Regions from separate parts of the Rhodococcus sp. 24CO genome, predicted to be linked through region 1. Evidence: riboswitches for the same ligand, from Rfam matches in the RefSeq annotation. Region 1 holds a riboswitch; each other region holds the start of a gene.

The links. Region 1 has a riboswitch for S-adenosylmethionine ahead of V2B23_RS20430 (amino acid ABC transporter permease). Riboswitches for the same ligand answer to the same signal wherever they lie in the genome.
Region 2: linked by a shared signal. The riboswitch ahead of V2B23_RS15435 (aminotransferase class V-fold PLP-dependent enzyme) and the one ahead of V2B23_RS20430 (amino acid ABC transporter permease) in region 1 are both predicted to bind S-adenosylmethionine.
Region 3: linked by a shared signal. The riboswitch ahead of V2B23_RS26120 (LLM class flavin-dependent oxidoreductase) and the one ahead of V2B23_RS20430 (amino acid ABC transporter permease) in region 1 are both predicted to bind S-adenosylmethionine.
Region 4: linked by a shared signal. The riboswitch ahead of V2B23_RS19920 (bifunctional o-acetylhomoserine/o-acetylserine sulfhydrylase) and the one ahead of V2B23_RS20430 (amino acid ABC transporter permease) in region 1 are both predicted to bind S-adenosylmethionine.

The regions. Positions count from the first base shown of each region.
Region 1 covers NZ_JAZFNF010000008.1:46,549-53,744, forward strand. The annotation lists gene V2B23_RS20395 (signal peptidase I) at 1-30, opposite strand, end outside; gene V2B23_RS20400 (hypothetical protein) at 37-636, opposite strand; gene V2B23_RS20405 (signal peptidase I) at 623-1,282, opposite strand; gene V2B23_RS20410 (hypothetical protein) at 1,313-1,900, opposite strand; gene V2B23_RS20415 (alternate-type signal peptide domain-containing protein) at 1,909-2,484, opposite strand; gene V2B23_RS20420 (HAD-IIA family hydrolase) at 2,770-3,582, opposite strand; gene V2B23_RS20425 (sulfite exporter TauE/SafE family protein) at 3,620-4,387, opposite strand; SAM riboswitch class I at 4,589-4,684, shown strand; gene V2B23_RS20430 (amino acid ABC transporter permease) at 4,897-5,871, shown strand; gene V2B23_RS20435 (amino acid ABC transporter ATP-binding protein) at 5,868-6,653, shown strand; gene V2B23_RS20440 (ABC transporter substrate-binding protein) at 6,716-7,196, shown strand, end outside.
Region 2 covers NZ_JAZFNF010000005.1:536,914-544,109, forward strand. The annotation lists gene V2B23_RS15415 (hypothetical protein) at 1-71, shown strand, start outside; gene V2B23_RS15420 (alpha/beta hydrolase family protein) at 111-1,109, opposite strand; gene V2B23_RS15425 (PaaX family transcriptional regulator C-terminal domain-containing protein) at 1,259-2,137, shown strand; gene V2B23_RS15430 (hypothetical protein) at 2,116-2,730, opposite strand; gene V2B23_RS15435 (aminotransferase class V-fold PLP-dependent enzyme) at 2,861-4,183, opposite strand; SAM riboswitch class IV at 4,238-4,352, opposite strand; gene V2B23_RS15440 (BCCT family transporter) at 4,895-6,748, shown strand; gene V2B23_RS15445 (Pls/PosA family non-ribosomal peptide synthetase) at 6,843-7,196, shown strand, end outside.
Region 3 covers NZ_JAZFNF010000012.1:10,905-18,100, reverse strand. The annotation lists gene V2B23_RS26140 (ABC transporter substrate-binding protein) at 1-1,589, opposite strand, end outside; gene V2B23_RS26135 (nuclear transport factor 2 family protein) at 1,970-2,395, shown strand; gene V2B23_RS26130 (hypothetical protein) at 2,399-2,644, opposite strand; gene V2B23_RS26125 (NtaA/DmoA family FMN-dependent monooxygenase) at 2,725-4,092, opposite strand; gene V2B23_RS26120 (LLM class flavin-dependent oxidoreductase) at 4,112-5,338, opposite strand; SAM riboswitch class IV at 5,428-5,541, opposite strand; gene V2B23_RS26115 (stealth family protein) at 5,954-7,196, shown strand, end outside.
Region 4 covers NZ_JAZFNF010000007.1:448,972-456,167, forward strand. The annotation lists gene V2B23_RS19900 (ribonuclease domain-containing protein) at 1-412, opposite strand, end outside; gene V2B23_RS19905 (exodeoxyribonuclease III) at 440-1,285, opposite strand; gene V2B23_RS19910 (MFS transporter) at 1,311-2,450, opposite strand; gene V2B23_RS19915 (NADP-dependent isocitrate dehydrogenase) at 2,664-3,887, opposite strand; SAM riboswitch class IV at 4,194-4,338, shown strand; gene V2B23_RS19920 (bifunctional o-acetylhomoserine/o-acetylserine sulfhydrylase) at 4,482-5,777, shown strand; gene metX (homoserine O-acetyltransferase MetX) at 5,774-6,913, shown strand; gene V2B23_RS19930 (RCC1 domain-containing protein) at 6,918-7,196, opposite strand, start outside.

The sequences.
Region 1 (7,196 bases):
GATCGTGTCCGGACGGTTGGGATGTGACATATCGATTCAGACCGCCGATCCCGCGATGTTCAGTTGCGTATAGGGAAGGTTTCCGCCCGCCGGCGTACCTGCGACCAGGGTCATTTTCACGCACAGAGTCGAGCTGGCCCCAGCGCCCAGCGTCACAGGGGCTATGAGGAGTGTCGTTGTGCTACCACCGCCGACCAGCGAGAGTTCTGCCTTTTGTGCAGTGCCAGTGCAGCTCGATCCGGTGGAGATACCGCCCAAATACGCTGAGATTTTCAGCGCCGCAGCAAAACTCGGTGGCGTCGATACCGGAGATTGAGCTGTGATGTTGACAGAGGTGCTGAGGGTTCCCGTGTTCCTCACGGTCAGGCTCTGCGTCACAGCGGTAGCCGATGTCATGGCGCTCGAGGACAGGTTGATCGTGATGTTGTCTCCCTCGGTCACGTCCGTGCTCGATGCGACTATGTTGACAGTTCCCGCGGAGAAGTCTCCTGACGTGGATGTGGCTGTTGCGCCCCAGGCTGCCATGGTGGTCAGGGTGCCGACTCCGAGCACCATGCCGAGTGAGAGCAGCGCCCGAATGCGAGTGCTTCGGGCTCCGGAAAAGGATTGGAGCAACGAGCTGTTATTGCCCGCCATGACTAACACCATCTTTCAGCGAAGTGGCTTCCGAACTTATGATGTCAGCGCAGTCGTCTGATGCGGATCCTTTTGCCTCGCTTCGATTCTTGTTGCGAGAGCGCAGGCTCTCACGTGTTCCACTGGCGATCATGTAGAACGCGTACGCACCCAGAGCGCCGACGACAACGGTGAGGATGATCTTGCGCTGGTCGCCGGTCAGCCAGCTGTTGACGTGCCCGAGGTAGGGGACCGAATACCACACCTTGCCGCGAATCTGTACGGGGAGTACCGGCTTCTCGTCAGGGGTGTTGTTGGCGTCGCCCTGTGTGATGAAGGTGCGCTCGCCTTTGGTGTTGATGCTCATCGAGATGATCCGATGCGTGACAACAGTCGGTTGGCCTGATTCGAGTTGGTAGGTGATGGGCATGCCGACTGTCAGATCGCCCTCGTCCACAGGTTTGACAACTATGAGCGTGCCCGGCTCGTAGGTGGGGCGCATCGAGCCCGTAAGGATCGTAAATCGTTGTGAGCCTGTGACAATCGGTATCACGATCGTGACGACGATGACCGCGCACAGAGCGAACAGCAGAACCCAGGTCACAACTGAGCTGACCCACCACAGCGGGCCGGTCCGTTCGCGTCGATGGGAGTGTTTTGTAGTCATTCGCTTGTCGCCTGTCATCTCGATCGAGTCCTACACCTGTACTGCCGTGAAGGTGAAGACGAGCTTGGTCGACACCCCGCCCGTTGTGGTTCCTGTCATGTTCACCGACGCGCGCATGCACCAAACGGTGGAACTTCCACTGGTCAAAGAGATTCCGGTGTCCGTGGGTCCGCCGTATTTGGCAGCTGTTGCCAGTCCGGAATAGATCGGGGTTCCGGGAAGGGCTGTGGCTGTCGTAGCGGTGTTCGGACAGGCTGCGGCGCCCGTGACGGTCGAGATCTTGAGGTCGAGAACCGGATTTGTACTGGTGGCGGCCACGGAGGCCAATCTGAACCGCAGCCCGGAGGCGTTGGTTGCCGGGTTCACGATGGTCAGCGGCATCTGCACGGCGGTTGTAGCCGCCATCCCAGTGCCCGCGAACGTGCTCCAGGTGTAGGTGCTGGCGGCGTTGGCAACCGTGGAACCCACCTTGAGTGCGAACGTGCTCGAGCCTGCTGTCAGTACGTCGTTGCTGATCGGGGCAGCGGACTTCCACAGCGCGCCGGTGCCTTGCGCTGATGCGAACATCAACACAATCACCGACGCGCCCGCAAGGGCTCCCCAAGCTCTCCCTTTCATGGATCGTTTTATGCCGGGATGGCTTGCTGTTGCAGCTTGATGGCGAGGTTCGACAAGTTGATCGACGCGCCCTGAGCCACAAGAAGCTGAACGTCAGCGAAGGTCAATGTGACCTTCACCGTCACAGGTTTGCCGTTGTCGGCTTCGGTCAGTGGGGATGCAGCCGTGACTGGGGTGCCGCCTACGGTCACCACCGTGGTTGCCGTGATGTTGTCCTTGAGTTGATTCGCGGTGGCTCCAGGAGCTGCCGTCGTGCCGGCTGTAATAGTGCTCGCATCCGCTGCGATCGTTGCGGCGAGGCGATCACCGTCTGCAGTGATAGAAGTTGTGCAATCGAAGGTGAGCACTTCGGTCGGCACAATTCGCCATGCGGTGATATCCGCAATCGGCTTCACGGTGGGGAACGTGGACTGCCACCCGGTCCCGGCCACTGGGGCGCAAGGAGCGAGCTGCAACGTGCCCGCTGTTATAGCGCCGCCGCCGACAACTTCACTGTCACTCCACATTGCGAGTGAACCTGCACCGCCGAGGAGTAGTGCAACCGCGGCCGCTGCCGCAATTGCACCCTTTGTCTGTTTCTTCATGGAGAGCTCATTTCTGGGGAGTCCGAATTGGGTCGTTCAGAAATGAGTATCAGCCATGGCAAACGATTCGTTACCTGTTTTGAAAAGAATATTTCGCCCAAATTGAAATTTTTGGTTTGAACTGGGAAAAGCTGCCTACCAGGCACTAGTCACCGGTTTGTTAGTTCAACGTTGAAGAAACCTCCCGTTTGTCCAAGTCGACAAAGGTTTGCCGTTTCCTTTGTTTTGCATTATTAATTCGGCTGGTTAATTACTTGTTCTATTGAGGGCGATATGTCCGAATTGTCATTGTTTAGTGCTACGAAAAGGATCCGTCGTATTTCCGACAAGGGCGGCGACGGATTCCAGAACAATGGTCGGGCGATATGGGTACAGCTCCACGGACGCCGGTGTCGAGATCCCGGTCATGACGAGGATGGTCTGCAAGCCGGCCTCCAGGCCACACACGATGTCGGTGTCCATCCGGTCGCCGATCATCAGGGTGTTGGCTGAATGAGCGCCGATGGACCGCAGTGCGGATCGCATCATGAGGGCATTCGGCTTGCCGACGTAGTACGGGTCGCGTCCCGTGGCTTTGGTGATCAAGGCGGCAACCGAACCGGTGGCAGGCAACGAACCCTCCCGTGAGGGCCCGGTGGCGTCGGGATTGGTGGCAATGAACCGCGAGCCTCGCTCGACCAATCTGATGGCGGTGGTGATGGCCTCGAACGAGTAGGTGCGGGTTTCTCCCAGGACGACGTAATCGGGATCGCTGTCCGTCAGGACGTATCCGATGTCGTGCAGCGCCGTGGTCAGGCCGGATTCGCCGACCACGTACGCGCTGCCTCCCGGTCGTTGATTTGCGAGGAAGGTGGCGGTCGCCAGCGCTGACGTCCAGATGGACTTCTCCGGGATGTCGAGACCGGAGTTGAGTAGACGTGCCCGTAAGTCTCGTGGCGTTCTGATCGAGTTGTTGGTCAGCACCATGTACGGGATGTTGTTCGCTGCAAGTTCGGCGAGGAACGTATCCGCTCCCGGTATCAAGTGTTCTTCGTGAACAAGGACCCCGTCCATGTCCATGAGGTAGGTCCACTGGGTTTCATTCGCGGTTTTGGTCATGCTTCAAGTATGTGGGAACGGCGTCCGGCGTGGGCGGTCAAGCGAGTAGACGCCACAGTCCGATCAGGCCGACGACGACAATCGTGTACCGCAGCGCAGTGGGAGACAGGCGTCGCCCGTAGCGGGCTCCGAGTACACCGCCGCCGAGCGAGCCGACAGCGATCAAACCGGCTGCTGCCCAATTGATCTGGTCGAAGGCCAAGCTGATGTACATCACCGCGGCGACGATGTTGACGAGTAGTGAGAGCAGGTTCTTCGCGCCGTTCATGCGCTGCAGGGTTTCGGGAAGGATGGCACCCATCACACCGATCAGGAGGATGCCCTGTGCGGCGGTGAAATAGCCGCCGTAGATACCGACGGCAAATGTGCCCGCAGTCAGGAGCATCAACCGTGTGGTCGACAACGTTGTCTCTTCGGTCGAGCGCTTCTTCGCCCACGCCTGGATCCGTGGTTGGAGGAGGACGAGAGCGAGCGCCAGGATCAGCAATACCGGAACTATGGTCTCGAACAACTTCTCGGGTAGGTGCATCAGCAACCACGAGCCGAGCAGCGCCCCGGCGAGCGACGCCGGAATCTGCCACCGAAGCCGGTCCCACTGCCCCGACAATTCGCGTCGGTAACCCCAGGTGCCGGAAACACCCCCGGCGACCAGGCCGACGGCATTGGACATCGTCGCGGTGACCGGAGGCATGCCGAAAGCCACGAGCGTGGGGAACGTGATCAGAGTTCCACTGCCCACCACGGCGTTGATCGCCCCGGCACCGATACCTGCCACGAGAATAAAAAATGCGTCCAGTCCGCTCACTCCGCAGACGGTACTGCAGGGCGATTCGGGGGTGAGCGGTGGCTCGCGGGCGCCGGATGCGGCTCATCTATTCAACACTGCCTTCGCCGCTTTCGGGAGGCTTGCGATCAGCCTGATTTCAACATGCATAGTTCCCTATTTCCCTTGTCTCGCAGGGAAATACAACATTTGACGACCGGGGATTCTGCGTCTACTCTTTGCTCACCATCTCGAGCGACCGAGAGACCTGGCTCATCGACGTCGCAGCAACCCCCCGAGTAATCGGGAGCGGGTGCTTTCTGCCAGGACCGATGGAAGGCATCACATGGGTATCACTCGCTGCGCCGGTATTGCTTCGTGCGCCGGTTCGAACGCGTACGCACCGCACCGTCGACGTCACATCGACCTGCGTCGTACCGCATCGTGTCACTGTCGCTGACCGAAATTCTCTGCACTGGAAATTCGTCGCGCAGCAATCCCATATTCCGAAAGGTCTATTTTGTGATGTCCACTCCGTCAGGCAGCGCGCCGTGAGCGCGCCCACCGAGGTCCGCCCCGAGAAGTCGGTAGCCGAGCCTCAGCTTTCCGACTCGGAACTTGTTGTTGCCCGCACCTGGCATCCGTTCCAATGGGTGGTCAGTGCGATAGTACTGATCCTGCTGGCCCAGTTCATTCATGGTCTTGTGGTGAATCCCGGCTGGGACTGGCCGACGTTCGCGCAGTACTTCACCGCGAAGTCGGTGCTTGCCGCATTGTGGGTGACGATCAAACTGACCTTGTGGGGAACGATCCTCGGGTTCGGACTCGGAGTCGTGCTGGCGCTTGGTCGACTGTCGAATAATCCGGTTCTGCAGGTGATCGCCTGGACTTATATCTGGGCGTTCCGCTCGATTCCACTGATCGTGCAGTTGCTCTTCTGGTTCAACATCACCTATCTCTACCAAACGCTCTCTCTCGGAATACCGTTCGGGCCGGAATTCTTCACGTTTCAGACCAGCGGAGTCATCGGCGGATTCACCGCAGCTGTCATCGGTTTAGCGCTGCATCAGGCTGCGTACTCCGCGGAGATCATCCGCTCCGGCATAATCTCGGTGGATCACGGGCAGATCGAAGCTGCTCATTCGCTCGGGATTCCTCGCCGACGCCAGTTCTTCAAGATCATTCTGCCGCAGGCGATGCGGGCGATTCTTCCCAATGCCGCGAACGAAGTGATCGGGTTGTTCAAGGGGACGTCTATCGTCTCGACGATGGCAATCGCCGAACTGTTCTACCAAGTACAGGTCATCTTCGGGCGCAACGGACGAGTGGTGCCGCTCCTGATGGTTGCAACACTCTGGTACATCATCCTCACGACGCTGCTCTCGATCGGCCAGTACTACGTCGAACGTCATTACGCTCGCGGCTCGGCGCGAGCACTTCCGTTGACGCCTCTGCAGAAGGCGCGCAACAAATTCAACGAGATTCGTGATGCGCGTCTCGACATTCCGAGGGGTGCGACCCGATGACCGCGGAATTGATCGAAGACAACGTCTACGCCGTCGAGGCGCGGGGCATCCACAAGTCGTTCGGTTCACTGGAAGTGCTTGCCGGCGTGGATCTCCTGGTCCGCAAGGGCGAGGTGACCGTCATTCTCGGGCCGTCGGGTTCGGGAAAATCCACTCTGCTGCGCACCCTGAATCACCTGGAGAAGGTCGACCGGGGAACAGTGCGGATCGACGGGGAACTGATCGGATACCGGCGCAAGGGAAATCGGCTACACGAACTGCGCGATCGCGAAATCCTGAAGCAACGCTCGCACATCGGTTTCGTGTTCCAGAACTTCAACCTGTTTCCCCATCTCACCGCTCTCGAAAATGTAGTGGAAGCCCCGCTGTCGGCGCAGAAGCGTGATCGCGAAGACGTGTACCGAGAGGCGCGGATCTTACTCGAACGAGTCGGTGTGGGAGACAAAGCCGATCAGTATCCACGTCAACTCTCCGGTGGCCAACAGCAGCGAGTTGCCATTGCTCGAGCCTTGGCACTGCGGCCGGCGGTGATTCTCTTCGACGAACCGACGTCGGCACTGGACCCGGAACTGGTTGGTGAAGTTCTCGAAGTTCTTGCCCAACTCGCTCGTGACGGTGCCACGTTGATCATCGTCACGCACGAAGTCGGCTTCGCCCGCGAGGTAGCGGACACCGCAGTCTTCATGGACGGCGGCGTCATCGTCGAACAGGGCCCGCCCTCGCAGGTGATCGACAATCCCGTCCACGAACGAACCAAAGCTTTTCTCTCCCGCGTCCTCTGACGACACGGTCGACGGTTATGACGCCGTCACCACACAGACACTTCCCCGAAAGGCACACACTGATGTTCTCTCGATCCCGCCGCGCCACGTTTCTGATCTCGGCTCTCGCCACTGTCGGACTGCTCAGCGCTGGATGCAGCAGTGCGGACGCGGAGTCCGACGGCAGCCAGGTCACTGCAGCCGCGGGTTACAACCTCACCGCAGAGCAGAATCGCATCACCACCGCGAAAGTCGATTCCATCGCTGCCGAGGTGCCTGCGGACATCCGCGACAGCGGCACCCTGCGAGTGACCGGTAGCGCCGGATCTGCTCCGCCGCTTCGCTTCTACGCTGACGATGACAAAACTCTCATCGGATCGGAGACCGACTTCGCCTACCTGATCGGCGATGTACTCGGGTTGAAGGTAGACCTGCAGACGGCTGACTGGGCACAGAACTTCGTCCGGATCGACTCTGGTGAAGCCGACGCGTTCCTCTCCAATGTGACTGTCACAGAGGAACGTAAGGAGAAGTACGACTTTGCCACCTACCGCCTCGATACCC
Region 2 (7,196 bases), on a different contig from region 1:
CCGCGCTTGCCGACCTGGCAACCGGGGCAGTGCGCCGTGGCGACAGTATCTACTGCCACATGGTCATCTGAGCGCATGTACGAGCACGGCGTCACAGACCGTCACTTCCGTCAGCCCTGAATTCCCTCCAAGAATGCGGTTTGATCCGCCAGATACCCGGGCGCGAAGATCGAACGAGGGGCGAGAACAGCCACCAGGGTCGACATCAGTTCCGAGTCTTCGAGGTTTTTCTCCACCAGTGAATGAGTCGCGTCAGGGTACTTCTTGACCACCAATTGCCCTGGTGAGTCAAGCAATTCGCGATATACCGATTCAGTATCCGCCACGTCGACGTTCACGTCTTGTCCGCCGAGAATCAAGAGCACCGGAACATCCACGGTTTCGAGATCGATTCGGGCATCAGACCGATAGTTTTGCCGGATGAAGTTCCAGCGATCTTCGGTGAGGCCATCAGCCGCGCCGGACGCCACGAGATCGTCGAACGAGCTATCCCTGGCCAACTGTTCCAGGTTCCTCGCTCGGTCCGCTCGCGCTTTCTCGAACTCGTCGGCCGACGCATTCCGCTCGGAAAGCTCTGCCAGGGTGTTGAATTCACCTTGCTCGAGCCAGTTGACCGCGGGACCCACGGCAATGACAAACGCGACGTCCGGATCAAGATTTACTACCTTGGGCATCACCCAGCCTGCCTGGCTTGCACCCCACAGACCGATTCGAGACGGATCGATATCCGAGCGTCCCCGTGCCCATTCGATTGCCGCTTCTGTCTCCGCGGCCCGATCGTCCATGCTCTGATCGAGCCAATTTCCCGGCGCCCCGCCTACTCCCGGCTTATTCCAGGAGAGTGACGCGTACCCGGCCGTTGCAAACGACTCCCAGATCGGCCGGTAGAAGGTCTCGTGCGTTGCATCGATCGGCCCGTCTCCGTGGACAAAAACCACGAGCCCGAAAGGACCGTCACCGTGATCGGGAAGCGCCAGGACTCCCTGAAGCGGCACCGATCCCCCGGTGATCGTCACTTTTTCCTCACGGATGTCGTAGGTGTGCTGGTACAGCGTCCATGCCACCAGGCCGACGATCAGTACGACGACTACCGCCAGGGAAGTGATCACCCACCTGCGTAAACGCGTGTTGCCTTTTCTCTCCCTCACCGATTGCATTGCCATCTTCTCGCCCTAACGTACGAAATTCAAACGACCGTTTTGTGTTTGATAGTACAGTGATGGGCGAAGATGCAGAGAAGGAATGAAGGGGCCGAGCGATGACCGACACGCATGTCGATGTACCCACGCGGATTCTGATCGAAGGACTTCTGCGTGCGGACGGAACCGTCGACGGGCCCACTCTTTATGCCACCGCCGACGCCCTCGACATGACGGACCAGCAGATCCGACTGTGCATCAAGCGGTTGGTCGCCGAGGGAAAGTTCACGCAAGATGGGCGCGGACGACAAGCCACGCTGCGAGCAACCGCGAAGACTGTGCGGGAGATGGGCCCCGACGTCGAATTCGTTCGACTCGCCTATCAACAAGATCGAGGCACCACGACGCCATGGGACGGGCGCTGGCATGTGGTGGGATTCGCAATTCCGGAGTCGTCACGGAAAGCGCGAGATGCACTGCGCACCAGGGTGACCTATCTCGGCGGGGCCCTCGTGCAGGGCGGCCTGTACGTCTCGCCACACGCGTGGGAACCCTATGTTCTCGATGCCGCCGCCCAACTCGACGTCGAACAATATCTGTCTTCGCTGACTACTCGCGATCTGAAAGTGGGCACCCTCGCAGACCCCTCGAAGATTGCCGCACAACTGTGGCCACTGGACGAGATCGCAGCCGGATACGATCAGCTACTGAACGTGGCGACCGCGCGCCTGCACAAACTGCGGCACACTTCAGCCTTCACTGCCACTGACGCCGTAACGATGACAATCGAACTCGCGGCGGAATTCACGCGAGCGATGGAACCCGATCCGCTCCTACCACCGGAATTACTGCCCACCAACTGGATTGGCAAGCGGGCGCGGTCGATCACTGCGCAGTGCTGGGCGCTTCTGGCACAGGTGGATGGCGCCGACCAACTGCCGTCGCTATTCCACCTCTACGCAGATGCAATCGGCGATCAGGACGCGAGCGTGCGCTGACGCTGCGGCAATCCGAAGCGCCCGAGAACCTCGTCGACAGCTGTGGCCGGAGTCACCAATCCCCGCGACTGCAGCCACGGAATGGTTTCGCCGACAAGATGTTCGAGAGTGCGAGGCAACGACAACGGAAGCAACGTCACACCGTCTGCAACGTCGGCAGCCCGAATATCGGCGATCAAACTGCCGAGACCGGACGGTGTTCCTACGTAGTGCAGCGACGCCGGGATACGCGGGACGTTCAGCGCACTGTCCAACTGCGCCAACTCTTTACGCGCAGCCCGCGCTTCCGGAGCGATCAGGATTTCGAGATCGACCAACACGGCAACAGAGTCAGGATCACGGCCGTCCTCGGCAATCGCCGCACGAATCTGGGCGCGCTGAGCTTGGGCGTCGCGCAGGTCGGTGGCACGGATCCGAATGACATTGACGGGGAAGGCCGTCAGATCGAGAAGGGTGTCACCTTCGGTGAGATCGACCCAGTAATCCGCGCCGATGAGCGGCAGGTTGCCGGGAGCTCCTTCGGCAGCGGGATGGTGGCCGAATCCGGTCAGTTCAACAGCTACGTGCAGGGAATGAGATGCGATAGAAGACATGTGTATCTCCGAAAGTATGGAGGGAGGGGTGAGCGCGAGACGATCGTCAGCTCGTACACATTCCAAACGCCGCAGTTGTCATGTCTGCCATGTTAGTTGCCTATTTCAATCACTGCATCCGGATGTGAGCTCAGACGCATTCGGCTGCGCCGGCGTCGCCGGCGGTGCCACCAAGGAAAGTGCGGGTCTCGGGCACAGGATTCCATGCACCGGCGGTCTTTTCGTAGTTCCAATCACGCTGATTCGAAACCAGGATGCTCACGGCGTTGATCAGGCGGGTGACGTCGTCGGAGCTGCTGCCCAATCCGAGGCTGGCGCGAACGGCACCGCCGGACAGGCCGAGACGTGAGAGCAACGGGTGTGCGCAGAAGCGTCCGTCGCGGACGCCGATGCCATGTTCTGCCGAGAGGAATGCGGCAACCTCGCCGGCTTCGTAGCCGTCGACGGTGAAGGTGACGATTCCGACGGCGTCGGGAGCATCGGCCCACAACCGGAGCAAGTTGACGCCGGCGACGGCGGCCAGTCCGTCGGTCAGCTGAGCGGTGAGCGCCTTCTCGTGCTCCGAGATGGCATCGAAGTCGAGAGCGGTCAGGGCGTCGCAGGCAGCGGCGATTGCAGCAGCACCGAGGACGTTGGGCGAACCGGCCTCGTGACGGGCGGGAGCGCAGGCCCACTCGGTGGATTCCAGCGTCACCTCACGGACAGCGCCACCACCGGCGAGGTACGGCTTGGCCTCGTCGAGCCAGTCGCGGCGACCGACGAGGACGCCGGCACCGAACGGTGCGTACAGCTTGTGTCCGGAGAATGCGAGGTAGTCGACTCCGCAGTCCTGCAGGTCGATACGACGGTGGGGAGCCAACTGCGCAGCGTCGACGAGGATGCGTGCACCACAACGATGTGCAATGTCCGCGAGGCGTGCGATCGGCAGGATCTCGCCGGTCACGTTGGACGCTCCCGTGATGGCGAGGAGTGCGGCGGGCTTGGTGCACAGTTCTGCGATCAGGCGCTCGATGGTTTCTTCGACGGTATCAGCGGCCGTGACGATGCGAGCATCGTTCCAGGGCAACAGGTTTGCGTGATGCTCGACGTCGAGAACGACAGTGCTGCCGGGCACGGACTGAGCGAGAAGATTGAGCGAGTCCGTCGTGTTGCGGGTGAAGACGACAACCTGATCGTCGGCGCAGTTCACGAAGCGGGCAACCGATTCGCGAGCGTTCTCGTAGGTGAGTGTGGAGATCCGCGAGGCGTATCCGGCACCACGGTGGACGCTGGCGTACGTGGGAAGCAGTTCCGCAATGCGGTCGGTGACCTGGGCCAACGCCGGCGCGCTCGCTGCGTAGTCGAAGTTCGCATAGGAACACTCGCCACCCTGGACGAGGGGAACCTGCAGGTCGGCGCCGGAAACCTTGGCGATGGGAGCGGTGCAGGTATCGGCACTCAGAACAGCAGTCATCGAAGACAATCCTCACGTTCAAGGACTCATTCGTTCGGGTGATGTCCCCGGAAGAGTCCGCGCTTGCCGAATCCGTTTTCGGATACAGCCGGGTCGTCACCCGGAGCACCCCACCGCGGAGGAGGGTTGCCGACCAGCAAGCCGGGGCTGAACACTGGTACTCGTGACCTGCAAACGAGAATGACAGGACTCCACCGGCTTGTCAACCCCAGCGCGGAGCGCGCTCTCGATACCGACAAATCGCCCGACGTCTCCTCGTGGTGACCACCATCACGGCAACGTTTCGACTTCCGTGGCACCGCTATCGTCGAGAGCGGCATCCGCGGGCCATAAGCGGTGACCTACAAAATCATTCGCCGAGTTTGACAAATTCGATTCGTTCCGAAGCTCACGAAGATCCTTCGTTCCTTGAATTCCAGAGAGATTCGAACAAATTTCGAACCTGAGATTGCGAAAATCATTTAACAGCAACAAAATACAGGTGAATAGCCGAATAGAGCCGGCATATTCGTCAACACTGCACCACCTTTCATTCATTTGAGTCGACAGAACTGCGCAGCTACGTTGAATTGCAAAGCGATAGCCCGGTCTTTACTGCGATGGTGCGAGCACATGCCCACCTACGCGACCTGTGGCCGCCATACGAGGGCTGAACGCGTCGACGATGTCGCCGGAGTGCGATAGGCACGCTGAACTGTGTGAAGGAGCGAGATGACTGCGGTCAAAAACGCGTGGAAGGGACTACGGAAACCCGTATTCGTCCCGGCATCGATAGTGATCTTCGGGCTGATCGCCTTTGCCGTGATCTACTCCGGGACTGCGTCCGACGCCTTCCAGAGCCTCAACAACGCCATCACCGATGGTGTCGGCTGGTGGTACATCCTGTCCGCCACCGGATTTGTGGTCTTTGCGCTCTACTGCGCGATCAGCCGGATCGGCAACATCAGGCTCGGCCGCGACGACGAACAACCCGAGTTCGGCATGATGTCGTGGTTTGCCATGCTGTTCAGTGCTGGCATGGGCATCGGTCTGGTGTTTTACGGAGTGGCAGAACCACTTTCGCACTACGTGGACCCGCCGGTCGCGGGCCGGGTAGCAGGATCCACCGACGCGGCCGCAAATCAGGCCATGGAACTGACGATGTTCCATTGGGGCCTGCACGCGTGGGCCATCTACGTTGTTGTCGGTCTCGGACTGGCGTACATGACCTACCGCAAGGGTCGCCCGCTCTCGATCCGCTGGCTCCTCGAACCCCTACTCGGACGCGCCCGCATCGAGGGCAAGATCGGGCACGCCATCGACGTCGTCGCGATCGTCGGCACCCTGTTCGGCGTCGCCACCTCGCTCGGATTCGGTGTTCAGCAGATTACCGCCGGCCTCGACTACCTCGGCTGGGTGGAAACCGACAACTGGCTGGTCATCGCCATCATCGTCATCGTGACGGGTATGGCCACCTTCTCCGTGGTCTCCGGTGTCACCAAGGGCCTGAAGTGGCTCTCCAACATCAACATGATGCTCGCTGCAGCGCTGGCCCTGTTCGTCCTGATCCTCGGCCCCACGTTGTTCCTGCTGCAGTCCTGGGTACAGAACCTCGGCGGCTACGTTCAGGCCCTTCCGGAACTGATGCTGCGCACCTCCCCGTTTGCGGAAGACGGCTGGCAGGGCACATGGACCATCTTCTACTGGGGTTGGTGGATGAGCTGGGCACCGTTTGTCGGCATGTTCATCGCACGCATCTCACGTGGTCGCACCATCCGCGAATTCGTCTTCGGTGTGCTGCTGGCCCCGACGCTGGTCGGTTCGTTGTGGTTCACGATCTTCGGTAACTCCGGCATTCTGCGTCAGCGCAACGAGGGCACCATGCTCGACGGGTCCGGCGCCGTCGACACCAACACGTCGCTGTTCACGCTTCTCGACGGTCTTCCGCTCGGAACGATCTCGAGTGTTCTCGCGATCGTTGTCATCGTGTTCTTCTTCGTGACGTCGGCCGACTCGGGTTCGATCGTCATCGACATTCTCGCGACGGGCGGCAATCTGGAGACATCCAAGATCACCCGGGTCTACTGGACTTTCCTGTCCGGCGCCGCCGCGGCTGTTCTGCTCCTGGTCGGTGGCAGCGGATCACTGACCGCCCTGCAAACCGTGGCTATCGCGACGGCCGTTCCGTTCTCGATCATCATGGTGCTGGCGTGCCTGTCGATGCTCAAAGCGTTCCGATACGAGGTTGCCGCGGCTCCCCGGTACTTGCGGATCTCGACTACGAACAGCTCGGTCGACGTGCCACAACCGGCGACCAAACGATTGCGCGACCTGAACATCTCGTCGAGCTTCGCCGGGCTGACGCCGTCGCAATCAGGCATCACCACTGATCCGAGTGATACCCACATGTTCGTCGCAGTCCACGAAGTCCCGCAGCACGCGGTCAACATCAACCCGGATACCGGCGTCGTCGACATCTCCACAGATTCTCGGGCCGTCGACCCGTTGGGCGGCGAAGTATTCGACACTCCGGAGTTCGCCGATTCGGCCGAGGGACACCTGCAGAGCGTCACGAACTCGGAATAACCGTTGCGTCGGCATGTTGCATTAGGCAGAACTGTTCACCAACTCGCAAACTTGTCATGAGATAACAACTCGACAGGTCGCACGACTGAGATTCATGAGCAGAACAGGATCAACGGGTTTGCCACTCCAGCCGCACGCGGAAACGGAATCGTCTTTGGGGATTCCGTCCGTATTCCTCCGTTCGACGCAGGCACCTGCGCCGCGCACCCTCATCGACATCGTGCGGGCATCCGCGCAGGCAAACCCCGAAGCACCTGCCATCGACGACGGTGACACGACGCTGTCGTACGCGGAACTGCTGGGCGAAATCGAACAGGGCGCGCGCTGGCTCGCCGACGCCGGAGTCGGCGCGGGTGATCGCGTCGGCATCCGGATGCCGTCCGGTTCGCGTTCGCTGTACGTGGCAATCCTGTCAATCCTCGCGGCCGGTGCCGCCTACGTACCCGTA
Region 3 (7,196 bases), on a different contig from region 1:
TTGGCGAACTGCGGCTGACGGCCCTTGGTCCAGGCAAGATCCCGCACGGTGGAAGCAGCCGACACCTGCGGAACCACCACACCGATCTCGATCAGGAACAACTCTTCCAACAGTTGGGTGCCGAGGTCCGCGTACAGCTTCTTTGCAGCGTCACTCGAACCGTCGGGCACCTGCCACGCCGAGTCGGCTGCGGCAGAGTATGCCGGCGAACTGAACTTCGACGCATTGTGTGCGGCATTGAACGGGTAGGCGCTGACGGTCAGCGTCGACGGAACATACTGCGCAAACGTGTGACTGGTCAGCCACAGTCCCTTGAACTCTGCGCCGATCAACTGCTTGAAGAAGATTGTCGCCTCCACCGGGTCCAACTCGACGCGAATTCCCGCCTCGGCAAGATTTGCCTGCACGATCTGGGCTGCCGCTTCGAAGTCCGGGCTGGCACCGGTGTACGTCAACGGGATTGTCGGAAGTGCCCCCACCTCACTCAACAATGACCGAGCCTTGGCAACGTCACGCGTATACGTGGAGTTCTTGGCCGCGTCGTATGCCGGCGACGACTTCGGCCACGGCAGGTTCACCGCGTAGCCGGCGTCGCGGTACACCTCACTCATGATGCGATCCCGGTCGATGGCATAAGCCACGGCCTTCCGGGTTCGAACATCGGTCAACCCCTCAGCCGTGACGTTGGCGCCCAGATATGTCTGCAATTCCGCTCCGTCGAGAGCTGAGATAGCGAAACCGCTTGTGTTGCCGAGCGTCTGCGAATCACGGAAGGTCAAGGACCCCGGCGATACGAGCGCAACCTGACCCGACTTCAGAGACGTCAGACGCGCTTGCGAATCGGGGACGATACGAGCCTCGACGCGATCAAGGAAGGGACGCTCCGCAACCCAGTAGTTCGGATTACGATCGAAAGTGATCGAGCTGTTCGGAGTGCGCGCGGTGAAGACGAACGGTCCTGTCCCGATGAAGGATTCACCGCTCACAGCCTTGTCGAAGGTCTCCGAGTCAAAGATCGGCGCCAGATCCAGCAGGTCGAAGATATTGCCGGTGCGGTGCGCGAGCGTCAGCACCAGCTTTTTCGGATCCGAGGAGTCGTAGCCTGTGATGGCAGCAGCAGTGCTGCGCAACTGAGCGGAAAACTTGGGATCGGAGTACGTGCGCAGCGAGAACTCCGCGTCCGCAGACGTGAACGGGCGGCCACTGTGGAAGGTGACGTCGTCACGCAGATTCAGCGTCAACGTCAGACCGTCGTCCGAGAGTTTCCAGTCCTTGGCGAGAAGCGGTTGCGGCACTACGGAATCGATCGGATAGCGGGTCAACGTCTCGAAGACAAGCCCGGAGATGGTCGTGCCGGCGATTGTTGTGCTGGTCAAGAGAGCAGCCGGGCTGACATCGTCCGGGATTGCCAGCGTGAGCGTGCCGCCGCGCACCGGATCCACCGATTCACCTGCATCCGAACGCTGTTCACCAACAGCCGAGGAGCACGCAGCCAGTGAGCCGGTACCAAGAATTGCGAGTGCGGCAATAGCGCTGCCACGGAAAAAGGCACGGCGATCAAGCCCGGCCGTCGGAAATGACGAGTTCACGGAGGTGCGGTCCTTCGTATGAGGGTGTGCAGCGACGCGCGGTGAGCGCGGCACGCAAAAGGGGAAAGTGGTCGTCCTGGTGGCCTCGAAGAACCCGAACCGTGCGGTTCAGTAGGTAATGAGGGCTACACCAGCCGGTGTGGCGCTGAAGAAGTCAGCGCAGACATCGCAGAGGGACGGACACGGTAAACCTTCCGGTCAGATTCAAGGCACTTGCCTTCGTGAACACACTTAATCATTTCCCCGGATGTCGGGGGAATAGTTGGACTCACGGTGATCCGAACTCACGAATTCTATGACCGCTCAACGAGACCGGGCCCACTATTCCCAGTTCATCGCGGTAATGTCCGGAAAATCCGCCCCTACTCTCGAGGAGACAGATGCAGCCCGAAAGCCCAGCCGAGCAGATCCGAACCACACTCGCGCGGATCGCTCACCTCGCCGATACGGGAACTGTCGACGATTACGTCGAGCAATTCACTCGCCGCGCCGAATGGACCATGCCAGCCAACGCCGACCGCGGGTTGCCGCTACAGGTACGACGCGGCCGCGAGGAAATCGCTGCCGGTGTGCGCGAACGCCGCGCTGCGGGAATCCAAGGACCGGGCACCTTCACGCGCCACGTCACCACCGCAATCGCCGTCGAGGTCACGTCGGACACTTCGGCCCGCGCCGAAGCGGTGTGGACGTTTTACGTCGACACCGCCACGACGCCTCGTCTCAGTGGCGTCGGCAGTTACGCAGACGAGTTCGAACTCGAAGACGGTCGCTGGCGATTGTCACGGCGCGTCATCGCTCGCGGCTGACGGTCAATCCTCTTCACCGGTGATCGACTCGCACCAGTCTTCGACCTGGTCGATCCCCTCCTCCGTCCACTCCGGGCTCTGATCTTCCAGAGCATCGAACACACTCTCGCAGGTCAGCGTGTTCGGCAGGCTATCCGAGCCCGGAGCAACAGAGCCCTCCGCGGACGCTTGGGCAGACGCTTGGGCAAGGGGACCGGCAACCAGTGCAACTGCCACTGCGCCTGCCCCGACCAGGCTTTTCACACGCATGGTCTTCCTCCTCCATGACTGCCGACGTTAGGTGCCGACGTTTTCGGGGTACCCCGATCCCCGCGCGCTACTCGCCCGCGCTATCGCGGCGCCACAAGACCACGATCGGCCGGAATTGCCAGACCAAGATTGTCGCGTAGCGTCGTTCCTTCGTATTCGGCGCGCAGAACACCACGATCCTGCAGCAGCGGTACTACCTCGTCGACAAACTCGTCCAATCCTGTTGGTACGAGGTGCGAACCGAGGATGAATCCATCCGAACCGTCGTTCTGCACAAACGAATCGATCTTTTCAGCAATCTGCTGCGCAGTACCGACTATCGGCCCGCGCTCGAACTGGTCGATCACGACCCCACGCAGATTCAGCTTCTTGTTCTCGGCCACGGCGCGCAACTTCGCGACGGTCTCGAATCGGTCCTGATGGATGAATGCCCGTCCTTGGATGATCGGGGGCGCTTCGGGATCCGGCGCGATATCAGGTAGCGGTCCCTCCGGATCGTAACCCGAAAGATCGAGATTCCAGATCTGCTCGAGCAGGATCAACGCCGTCTGACCAGTTACTTGCTGGTCGCGAATATCGCGATACTTCTCGATAGCGTCGGCCTCGGACGTGCCGAGCACAAAGCTCGCCGACGGCAGAATCTTGATGTCACCCGGATCACGCCCGGCTGCAACAGCACGGGCCTTGATGTCCCGATAGAAGTCCGACGCCTCAGGCAGCTGCCCGTACGGCGAAAAGATCGCGTCCGCGTTGCCGGCCGCAAAATCCCGCCCTTGCGGCGAGACACCAGCTTGGAGAATGACCGGTCGCCCCTGCGGGCTGCGCGGAACAGTGAACCGACCGTTCACATCGAATTGTGATCCGTGGAAAGCGAATTCACCAGCCTCTGCTCGTGCGAGGAAACGGCCGGAATCCTTGTCAGCGACGATGTCGTCACTGCGCCACGAATCCCAGATTTCACGCACGAGTGCGACGGTTTCCTCGGCGCGTTCGTACCGCTGCGCGCGATCGAGATAACCGCCGCGACGGAAGTTCTGCCCGGTGAAGGCATCGAACGACGTCACGACGTTCCAGGCCGCGCGGCCACCGGACAGTTGATCGAGTGTCGCGAACTGTCTGGCCAACTCGTACGGCTCGTTGAATGTCGAGTTGATGGTGCCGGCTAATCCGAGGTGTTCGGTTACTGCTGCCAATGACGCGAGCACCGTGAATGTATCCGGCCGGCCGATGATGTCTTGATCGAAGATCTGCCCCGCGCGTTCGCGCAGCGCCAGTCCTTCGGCCAGGAAGAAGAAGTCGAATTTTCCGCGCTCGGCGGTTTTAGCAGTGTGCTCGAAAGAGTCGAATTCGATCTGACTGCCCGCCTGCGGATCCCACCACGCCGTGTGGTGGTTGACGCCGCCCAGATAGGCGCCCAAGATGACCTGCTTACGCTGCTGAGAACTCATGAAAGTATTCCTCGTCTGTTCAGGCGGCCGGAGTGCCGGCGGCGTAGCGGTTGGGGACGTCGATCGGCAATCCGAGAAGTCCGCGGAGATTCGTACCTGGATACGCGGTACGGAATACGTTGCGTTGCTGCAGTTCTGGTACCAGCTCATTCACAATCGCGTCAAGATCGTCCACGGCAACACCGGGTCGCAAACGGAAGCCGTCGATCCCCAACTGCTGCCACCGGAGAAGTTGATCGGCCAGTTCAGCCGGCGTGCCGGTGAAGATCAATGCATCGGAGCGGTACTGGGTACCCGACGCACTGTCCAGGCGGTCGAGTCGTTCTCGACCCGATTCCCCTGCCGCATCGAAGAACACAACAATGTCGCCGTAAACCCGGAGCGGTTCACCCGAGCGCTCAACCCGTTCCTGCGCCGCCCGCACCTCGGCGAGGATCGAGGGCACCTGTCCATCGTCGAGAGGAGTCACAAACACCAGATCGGCTGTTCGAGCAGCCAGCTCGTACGGAACGCGCTGGTGCGCCAAAGCTGCGACAACTGGCTGCCCCTGCGGCGGCCGCGGAGTGACCGACGGTCCACGCACGGATAGGTACTTGCCCTCGAAGTCGATGTAATGCAACTTGTCTCGATCGATGAACCGGCGCCGCTCCACATCACGAATCTCGGCGTCATTCTCCCAACTGTCCCAGAGGCGCCGAACCACATCGACGGCCTCAGCCGACTCTTCGAACAGATCCCGTACGAAATCGGGAAGGTTGCCTGAAACCAGCAACGCCCGGTCATCTTCGGTCAAAGCTGGGATATCGCGCCGGCCGAAATGCGAGGCCTCCGCTTCGGACGCTGAGACTTTCACCTGCAACCCGCCGCGGCCTCGCGACGTGTAGTCGAGTGTTGCAACAGCTTTGGAGACATGAAACGGCTCGGTATGCGTCGTGGTGATCGTCGGAATCAACCCGATATTGCGCGTCACCGGTGCCAGCCTGGCTGCCACGAGATGTGCGTCCAGTCGAGCGCGCACACGATCGACTGCGTCACCGACTGGCTCGAATGGGTTACCCGGTACGGAAAGACTGTCCTCGATACTCACGAAGTCGAGCAGACCGCGTTCGGCTGTAGTCACGAGATCGGTCCAGTACGACGCCGTGAACAGCTCGCTCGGACGCGAATGGGGTTCTCGCCAGGCCGCCGGGTGCCAGCCGGCGCCGTCAAGCGCTACGGCGAGGTGGATGGGAAGGGGGGAGGTCATCGGCTTCTACTCCTGTTCGAGGACTACTCGGGAGCGCACAGTGCCGGCCGCAGAACCGTCAGCCATCTTTCACTGACGGGTAGTGCCGCAACTGCCGCTTGCGACACACACCACGCGTGTCGCCAGGTGTGATCCCGGGGCACCCCATCGGCATGAAGGGTTGCCGTCCAGCTAGCCGGTCCTTGTCGCTGGAACTCTGCACCTGCCGTGACGGTAGCCGCTACAGCGCCCAATCACTATGAACGCGACTTTCCACACACCAGCAGAAACCACGCATCACCTGCCACAACCGACACCTGATCCTTTTCACTCTCGAGGATTCGAATTCGCGTGGCGGTACCGAGTATGCGCAAAATCCCGGTCAACCCGAATCGATCCAATTCCCGACTAGACTGGCACGACACCGCCTCTGTGCGTCCGGTCATCGAAAGGCACGTCATCACACAATCTCCCGCTCCGCACGACATCTACTTCGTACCCCCGGAGCAGGACACCACCGACGCAGTGAAACCCGTCTCGTCCTCCGTGCGCGCTCGATTGGAGGACCGCCCGGAAACTGTGCGGTTCAAAAATCGGTTTGCCCTCCCGATCGTCACGACAACCCCGCTCGAAGCGATGATCGAAGACCTGCTGTTCATCCGCGATATTCTCGACGCGGCCGGTGTCGAATACCTCCTCGTACGCGGCAACGACGAACGAGCAGTTATCGCGGTGAATTGGGCCAACCGAAAGAAATTGCGCCGCGCGCTGATCGACGGATGCCAGAACACACCCTTCTATTCGAAGACTCTCGACGCGAAGAAGAGTCCCGCGCTCTTGATAGCCGACGGCGCACTGTCCACCACACCAAAAGCCCGCATCTTTCGACTGTTTCGGCCGCGCGTTCATCTGGCGAGTGGCCTGAACTACGGCGCAAATATCGGTCTTCAGATCGAACTGTGGTCGATGTCCGACACAGAGATTGTTCTGCCCATCGAAAATTCACTGACCCGGCGGACGGTGCGCCCGGAAGAAGCAGTCCGTGGAACGGTGGAGCGTTTCGGCCGTATCTGGCCCACGATCGAGAATATGTTTGCCGCCCATGCATCGGACATCAATTTCGACATCGACCTCGTCTTTTCCTGGGTCGACGGTTCTTCCGAGGAATTTCAGGCGCAACGCGCACTTCGGATGCAGAACTACATTGTCGGCGAAGGCGACGAATCCGCGGCACGATTCCGTCAAATCGACGAATTGAAGTACGCACTACGGTCCGTGCACATGTATGCGCCGTGGATCCGAAGAATCTTTGTCGCCACCGATTCCGATCGTCCGGCATGGCTGGCCGACGATCCTCGCGTCACTTTCATGCCCAGCGAAAAGTTCTTTGCCGACCCGTCTGTGCTGCCCACTCACAACTCACAGGCCGTCGAATGCCAACTGCATCACATACCCGGACTCTCCGAGCATTTCCTCTACTCGAACGACGACATGTTCTTCGGCAGATCTGTCGGCCCCGACATGTTCTTCTCGCCCGGTGGAATCAGCATGTTCATAGAGGCGGATACGCGAATAGGTCTGGGGCACAACGATGACGATCGCAGCGGATTCGAGAATGCGGCTCGGGTCAATCGACGTCTCCTACAAGAGCGATTCGGATTGATGACAACCCGACACCTCGAGCATGCCGCCACCCCGCTGCGCAAAAGCGTCATGGCGGAAATGGAACGCGAATTCGCGGACGATTTTGCGGCCACCGCTGCGAGTACTTTCCGAGCGAGCACCAACATTTCAGTCACCAATTCGCTGTACCACTACTACGCTCTGATGAGTGGCCGCTCCGTCGTACAGAAGTCGGCTACGGTCAAATACGTCGACA
Region 4 (7,196 bases), on a different contig from region 1:
TCGGATTGACGTCCCACTCCTGATAGACAACCCGGCCACCGCCGGCACCGACTGCTGGCAACCTGCCCTCGCTGTTGCGGAAGGTGACGCCGCCCTTGGTTCCCACCGCATTCGCGGAGTCCGGCCACCGTCCGGCGTCGATCTCCACCAACGTGGCGAGTACCCGCGCAGGGGCATCGCTGCTCGCTTTCTGGGTCGACTTCTGGGCTGACGACGTCGATTGCGCCGCCTTGGTAGTCGCCCCGGGCTTGACCTGAGTTGATGTCACCGCCGAACTCGACGTGGTCGAGGTAGCCGAGCCGGCCGTTGCCGAACTGCCGGAATCCTGCGACGACAGCACAATCGCCAGCACAACAGCGACAACTGCAACGACGACGGTGCCTACGGCCTTCAGTGTTTTGGCGCTCGGCATCTTCGAACCTTCGGGCATTGGAGTGCCTTACCGGTAGGAAACGGTGACGGGAGCGTGATCGGACCAACGCAGATCGTAGGATTCCGCACGTTCGATCAACCCGGCCTTGGCGCGCTCGGCAAATGCTCGGGTTGCCACCTGGTAGTCGATGCGCCAGCCGGAGTCGTTGTCGAACGCCTTACCGCGGTACGACCACCACGAGTACGGTCCCTCGACGCCCGGATGCAGTGCCCGGAACACGTCGACCCACTGGGACTCGTCTGCAAACAGAACGTCCATCCACTCACGCTCGCTGGGCAGGAAGCCCGAGGACTTCTTGTTGCCCTTCCAGTTCTTCAAGTCGGCTTCGTTGTGCGCGATATTCCAGTCACCACTGACCACAACGTGTCGCCCGGCCGTCTCGGCCGCTGCGGCGGTGACCGCGAGGTGAGCCGCGAACGAACTCATGAACCGTTCTTTCGCCTCTTGCTTCGGGGTCAGGGCTTCCCCTGTCGGCAGGTAGAGACTTGCCACCGTGAGGTCGGCAAAATCCGCTTCGATGTAGCGTCCGGCGTCCTGAAATTCGTCGTCACCGAAACCGATGCGGACGGCGTCGGCTTCGATCCGGGACAGGACTGCCACGCCGTTGCGGCCCTTCGCCGACGGCTCGGCCGAAACGAGGAACCAGCCGTTCGACAGAGCGGGTTCGAGAGTCTCGTGCAACTGCTTGTCGGATGCTCGGGTTTCCTGAAGACAGATGAAATCCGCGTCGGTCTTCTCGAGCCATTCGGTCATTCCCTTGCGGGCTGCGGCACGAATGCCGTTGACGTTCACCGATGTGATCGTGTGAGGCGCGAGAATATGAGAGTCAGCTGTTTGTGGCACGGCAAGCACCGTAGCCGATGGAGCCGACGTGTTCTCAGTTCGCGGCTCTACGCTGCAGGATCACTGCAACCGCCAGGACACCGACGCCGGCGAGCGCAAGAAGAGAACCGACGGCCGCTGGCGCGGTGTAACCGAAACCTGCGGCGATCACTACCCCACCGATCCAGGCGCCGAATGCGTTCGCGATGTTGAGGGCGGCGTGGTTGAGCGATGCTGCCAAGGTCTGGGCGTCCTCGGCAACGTCCATCAACCGGGTCTGAAGCCCCGGAACCATGGACGCACCAGCCAGCCCGATGAGAAAGACGAAGAGCAACGCCGTGTACGGATTGCGAACGGCGAGAACAAAGACCGCGAGAATGATCGCCAGCGACGCCATCGATACGAACAGGCCCTTCATGAGCGCCCGGTCAGCGAGGTAGCCACCGACGAAGTTGCCGGCCACCATGCCCAGCCCGTAGAGCATGAGCGCCAGCGGAACAAACGACGCACCCAGCCCGGAGACGTCGGTCAACGTCGTGCTGATGTACGTGTACACGGCAAACATGCCGCCGAATCCGACCATGCCGACGATCAGAGTCATCCACACCTGGATCCGGCCAAGAGCCTTGAGTTCGGTGATCGGGTTGGTGATCGGCATAGCGTCGAGGCGCGGGATCCAGACGAGCAGCGACGCCACAGTGACGACACCGATGACTGCGACCAATGCGAATGCACTCCGCCATCCCAAGGTCTGCCCGAGCCATGCGGCAGCCGGCACACCGACGACGTTGGCGACGGAGAGACCCATCATCACCATGGCAACGGCTTTGGCACGTTTACCCGGTTCAGCCAGGTGCGCCGCAACGAGGGCGGCAACACCGAAGTAGGCACCGTGCGGCAACCCGGCGACAAACCGGGCGAGCATCAGCGTGGTGTACGACGGCGCGAACACCGACGCGGCATTGCCCACCGTGAACGCGATCATGAGCGCGATCAGCAATGTGCGTCGCGGGATCCGAGCAGTCAGCGCCGCGATGAGCGGCGCGCCGACCACAACACCGAGCGCATACGCGGAAATGACATGACCGGCGGTGGGCTCGGACACCCCCAACCCGGTTGCCATCTCCGGCAGGAGACCCATTGCCACGAACTCGGTGGTGCCGATTCCGAATCCGCCGAGTGCCAACGCGAGCATCGCCGGACCCCTGGCAGACCGAGCCCCGGATGTCGGGGCATCAGGGCGGGAGAGGGTAGACGAAGTCACTGGTCAATTGTGGTCGCACCCTTGGTTGAACTTCCAAGTGAGAGCGGGTGAGTTCGCTCACGTGAGACTGCAGACACAGAGCAGACACAGATGGGACGCCCGGAGTCCGGGCGTCCCATCTGGAAAGTGCAGCTGTGGAACTTACTACTTGGCTGCCATCGACTTCTGCAGGTTCACATCGAGCGCACCGAGGAATTCTTCGGTGGTCAGGTAACCCTGGTCGCCGCCGACCAGCATCGAGAGGTCCTTGGTCATCTGGCCGCTTTCGACGGTCTTGATGACAACGTCTTCGAGCTGCTGCGCGAAGCCGATGACCTCAGGGGTGTTGTCGAGCTTGCCGCGGTGCTCGAGCCCACGGGTCCACGCGAAGATGGACGCGATCGGGTTGGTCGAGGTGGGCTTGCCCTGCTGGTGCTGACGGTAGTGACGCGTGACGGTGCCGTGAGCAGCCTCTGCCTCACAGGTCTTTCCGTCCGGTGTCAGCAGAACCGACGTCATGAGGCCGAGCGAGCCGAAGCCCTGAGCCACTGTGTCGGACTGGACGTCGCCGTCGTAGTTCTTGCATGCCCAGACGTAGCCGCCCTCCCACTTGAGTGCGGAAGCGACCATGTCGTCGATGAGGCGGTGTTCGTAGGTCAGACCAGCGGCATCGAACTCAGCCTTGAACTCGGTCTCGTAGACGTGCTGGAAGATGTCCTTGAAGGCACCGTCGTACGCCTTGAGAATGGTGTTCTTGGTGGACAGATACACCGGGTAGTTCTGCTGCAGACCATAGGTGAGCGACGCACGAGCGAAGTCACGGATGGAATCGTTGAAGTTGTACTGCCCCTGGACGATGCCGCCATTCTCGGGGAAGTTGACCAGTTCGTGCTCGATCGGTGCGCTTCCGTCCTCAGGCGTGTAGGTGATCATCACCTTGCCGGGGCCGGGGACCTTGAAGTCTGTGGCGCGGTACTGGTCACCGAATGCGTGACGGCCGATGATGATCGGCTTGGTCCAGCCCGGGACGAGTCGCGGAACGTTCGAGATGATGATCGGTGCGCGGAAGATCGTGCCGCCGAGAATGTTGCGGATCGTTCCGTTCGGGGAACGCCACATCTTCTTGAGACCGAATTCCTCGACACGAGCCTCGTCCGGCGTGATGGTGGCGCACTTGACGCCCACGCCGTGCTTCTGGATCGCGTGTGCGGCGTCGATGGTGACCTGGTCATCCGTCTCGTCGCGGTATTCGATACCGAGGTCGTAGTACTCGAGGTTCACATCGAGGTACGGGTGGATCAACTTGTCTTTGATGAACTGCCAGATAATGCGTGTCATCTCGTCGCCGTCGAGTTCGACGACGGTGCCCTCAACCTTTATTTTGGACATGGGTGCTTCGCGTCCTCCTAGGAAGTTTCCCCTGGTTACACGGTTGCGGTCACACTTTGTGAGTGAGTCCGCGAACGGTTCGATTATCAAACCTAGACTGTGTGGACTGATCCCGGGAGATGAGTCCCAAACAAGACAAGCGTACTGCTAACCCTGGGAGCCGCAACCGGCAGCCCCTCCTCCAAGTCACTACTCGTCGGTAACTTTTGCCTGCTAGCGGGCACCCTCACGTCGAATGGCGACTGGTGACACCGCACACTTCGACCCGCGTCATCCTTCGGCTTCACTCCCGGTAGAATTCAGCTCGGTCATGAGTACCAGCGTCAAGCCCCGGCTCGCTGGACGGCAACCCTCCAACCGCGGTGGGGTGCCCCGGGTGATGACCAGGTCGCCTCGAGGCGAAACTGCGCAATTGCAGTTTCACCGGATTTCCAGGCGACAAGCGCGGGTCCGACAGGGACGGACCCCAGACCGGGCCGAGCCCCACGGAGGTTTTTCAGTATGTGTCGCACTTGTAGATAGACCCCAGCACGGGGCGGCGATCATTCGCCCCCGTCCGACAGCTATCCGTCAGACCACTGGAGTACACAAATCATGACCGACATCTCAGCTAACTGGTCCTTCGAGACCAAGCAGGTCCACGCCGGACAAACCGCAGACACCGCCACCAACGCGCGCGCACTGCCGATCTACCAGACCACCAGCTACGTCTTCGACAGCACCGACCACGCCGCCGCGTTGTTCGGTCTGGCTGAGCCGGGCAACATCTACACGCGCATCATGAACCCGACGCAGGACGCCGTCGAGCAGCGCATCGCTGCACTCGAAGGTGGTGTCGCGGCACTCCTCCTGTCCTCGGGTCAGGCTGCCGAAACCCTCGCAATCCTCAACCTCGCAGAGGCCGGAGACCATATCGTTGCCAGCCCCTACCTGTACGGCGGCACCTACAACCTCCTGCACTACACGCTTCGCAAGCTCGGCATCGAAGTCACGTTCGTCGAGGATCCCGACAACCTCGACCACTGGCGCGAAGCCATCCGCCCGAACACCAAGGCATTTTTCGGCGAAACGATCGCAAATCCCAAGAACCACATCCTCGACATCCCCGGGATCTCAGCGGTGGCTCATGAGAACGGCCTCCCCCTGATCGTCGACAACACCGTCGCGACGCCCTACTTGCTTCGCCCCCTCGAACACGGCGCCGACATCGTCCTGCACTCCGCCACCAAATACCTCGGCGGACACGGCACGGCTATCGCCGGCGTCATCGTCGACGGCGGTACTTTCGACTGGACGCAAGGCCGGCACACCAACTTCACCACCCCCGACCCGAGCTACCACGGCGTCACCTTCGCCGACCTCGGCGCACCCGCCTACGTTCTCAAGGCGCGTGTACAACTGCTGCGCGACCTCGGCTCCGCCGTCGCACCGTTCAACGCGTTCCTCATCGCCCAGGGCATCGAAACGTTGAGCCTGCGCATCGAGCGCCATGTCTCCAACGCTCAGCAGGTGGCCGAATTCCTCGAAGGCCACCAGGCCGTCGCGTCCGTCTCCTACGCCGGACTCCCCTCCTCGCCGTGGTACGAACGCGGAAAGCAGCTGACCCCCAAGGGAACCGGCGCCATCGTCACGTTCGAACTACCCGGCGGCGTCGACGCCGGCAAGAAGTTCGTCAACGCCCTGACGCTGCACAGCCACGTCGCCAACATCGGTGACGTCCGCTCCCTCGTCATCCACCCCGCCTCCACCACTCACGCCCAACTCACCCCCGAGGAACAACTCGCCGCCGGCGTCACCCCCGGTCTCGTCCGCCTCGCCGTCGGAATCGAAGGCATCGCCGACATCCTCGCCGATCTCGAAACCGGCCTCACCGCGGCGGCAGCGTCTTGACCGTCAACGAGGCTCAGACACCGGTCGCGGATGTCCTGCCGCCCCCGGACGGCCGAGTCGGAACCGTCGACATCGGCTCGCTGCAACTCGAGAACGGCGCGGTGCTGCCGTCGGTATCGCTTGCGGTTCAACGGTGGGGCGAACTGTCCCCGAACCGCGACAACGTCGTGCTCGTGGAACATGCATTGACCGGCGACTCACACGTCACCGGTCCGTCGTCCGAGAATCAGCCGTCACCCGGTTGGTGGAACGGAATGGTTGGCCCGGGCGAACCTGTCGACACAGGCGAATGGTGTGTCATCGCCACCAATGTTCTGGGCGGTTGTCGCGGCACCACCGGTCCGAGTTCCCTTGCCGAGGACGGCAAACCGTGGGGTAGCCGGTTTCCCGGCATCTCCATTCGGGATCAGGTCGCAGCCGAGAAGAAGCTGATCGACCTGCTCGGCATCGATCGACTGGCTTCGGTAGTCGGCGGTTCCATGGGCGGAATGCGCACCCTCGAATGGGCTGTGTCGTACCCCGAGAATCTGAACTCCGCATTGGTACTGGCTACGGGTTCACGCGCGACAGCCGATCAAATCGGTACCCAGACAACACAAATCGCCGCCATCATGTCCGACCCCGATTGGCAGGGCGGCAATTACCACGGAACCGGGCGTACGCCCCGGGCCGGACTCGGTATCGCGAGGCGCATCGCGCACCTCACCTACCGCGCGGAATCGGAACTCGACACACGTTTCGAAAACACCGCCCAGGGACATGAAAACCCCTGGAACGGCGGGCGATACGCGGTTCAGAGCTATCTGGAACATCAGGCCGACAAGCTCGTGTCGCGTTTCGATCCCAGCACCTACGTGTTGTTGACCGAGGCGATGAACCGTCACGACATCGGCCGCGGACGCGGTGGTGTCGCAGCGGCTTTGGCGTCCATTACCGTGCCGGTCGTCGTTGGCGGAGTCGATTCCGATCGCCTCTACCCGCTGCGCCTGCAGGAAGAGATCGCCGCCGGAATCCCGACGTGCACCGGTCTCGAAATCCTCAATTCCAAGGACGGGCACGACGGCTTCCTCACCGAAGCCGACGCCGTAGCAAAACTGTTGCGCCGCACAATGGAATTGGCGCGCACGACGCGCTGAGCATTCAGCTTCCGGTCAGACTTCCGAGCGATCCGGTCGACGCCGTCTGCCCGCCGAGGGCTATCGAGTGGTAGGCCCCGGCCGCGACGGCGGTATATCCGTCTCCGGTCGGGGCACCGCCCAGTTGCCCGTTCTCGTTGTTGCCCCAGGCCGTGACCGTGCCGTCGGCAGACAGCGCCACCGAGTGCCGGAAGCCGCCCGCGATCGCGGTGAAACCGCCGCCGGTCGGGGTACCGGTGCGCTGCCCGTACTCGTTGCTGCCCCAGATCACGATGTGACCGTC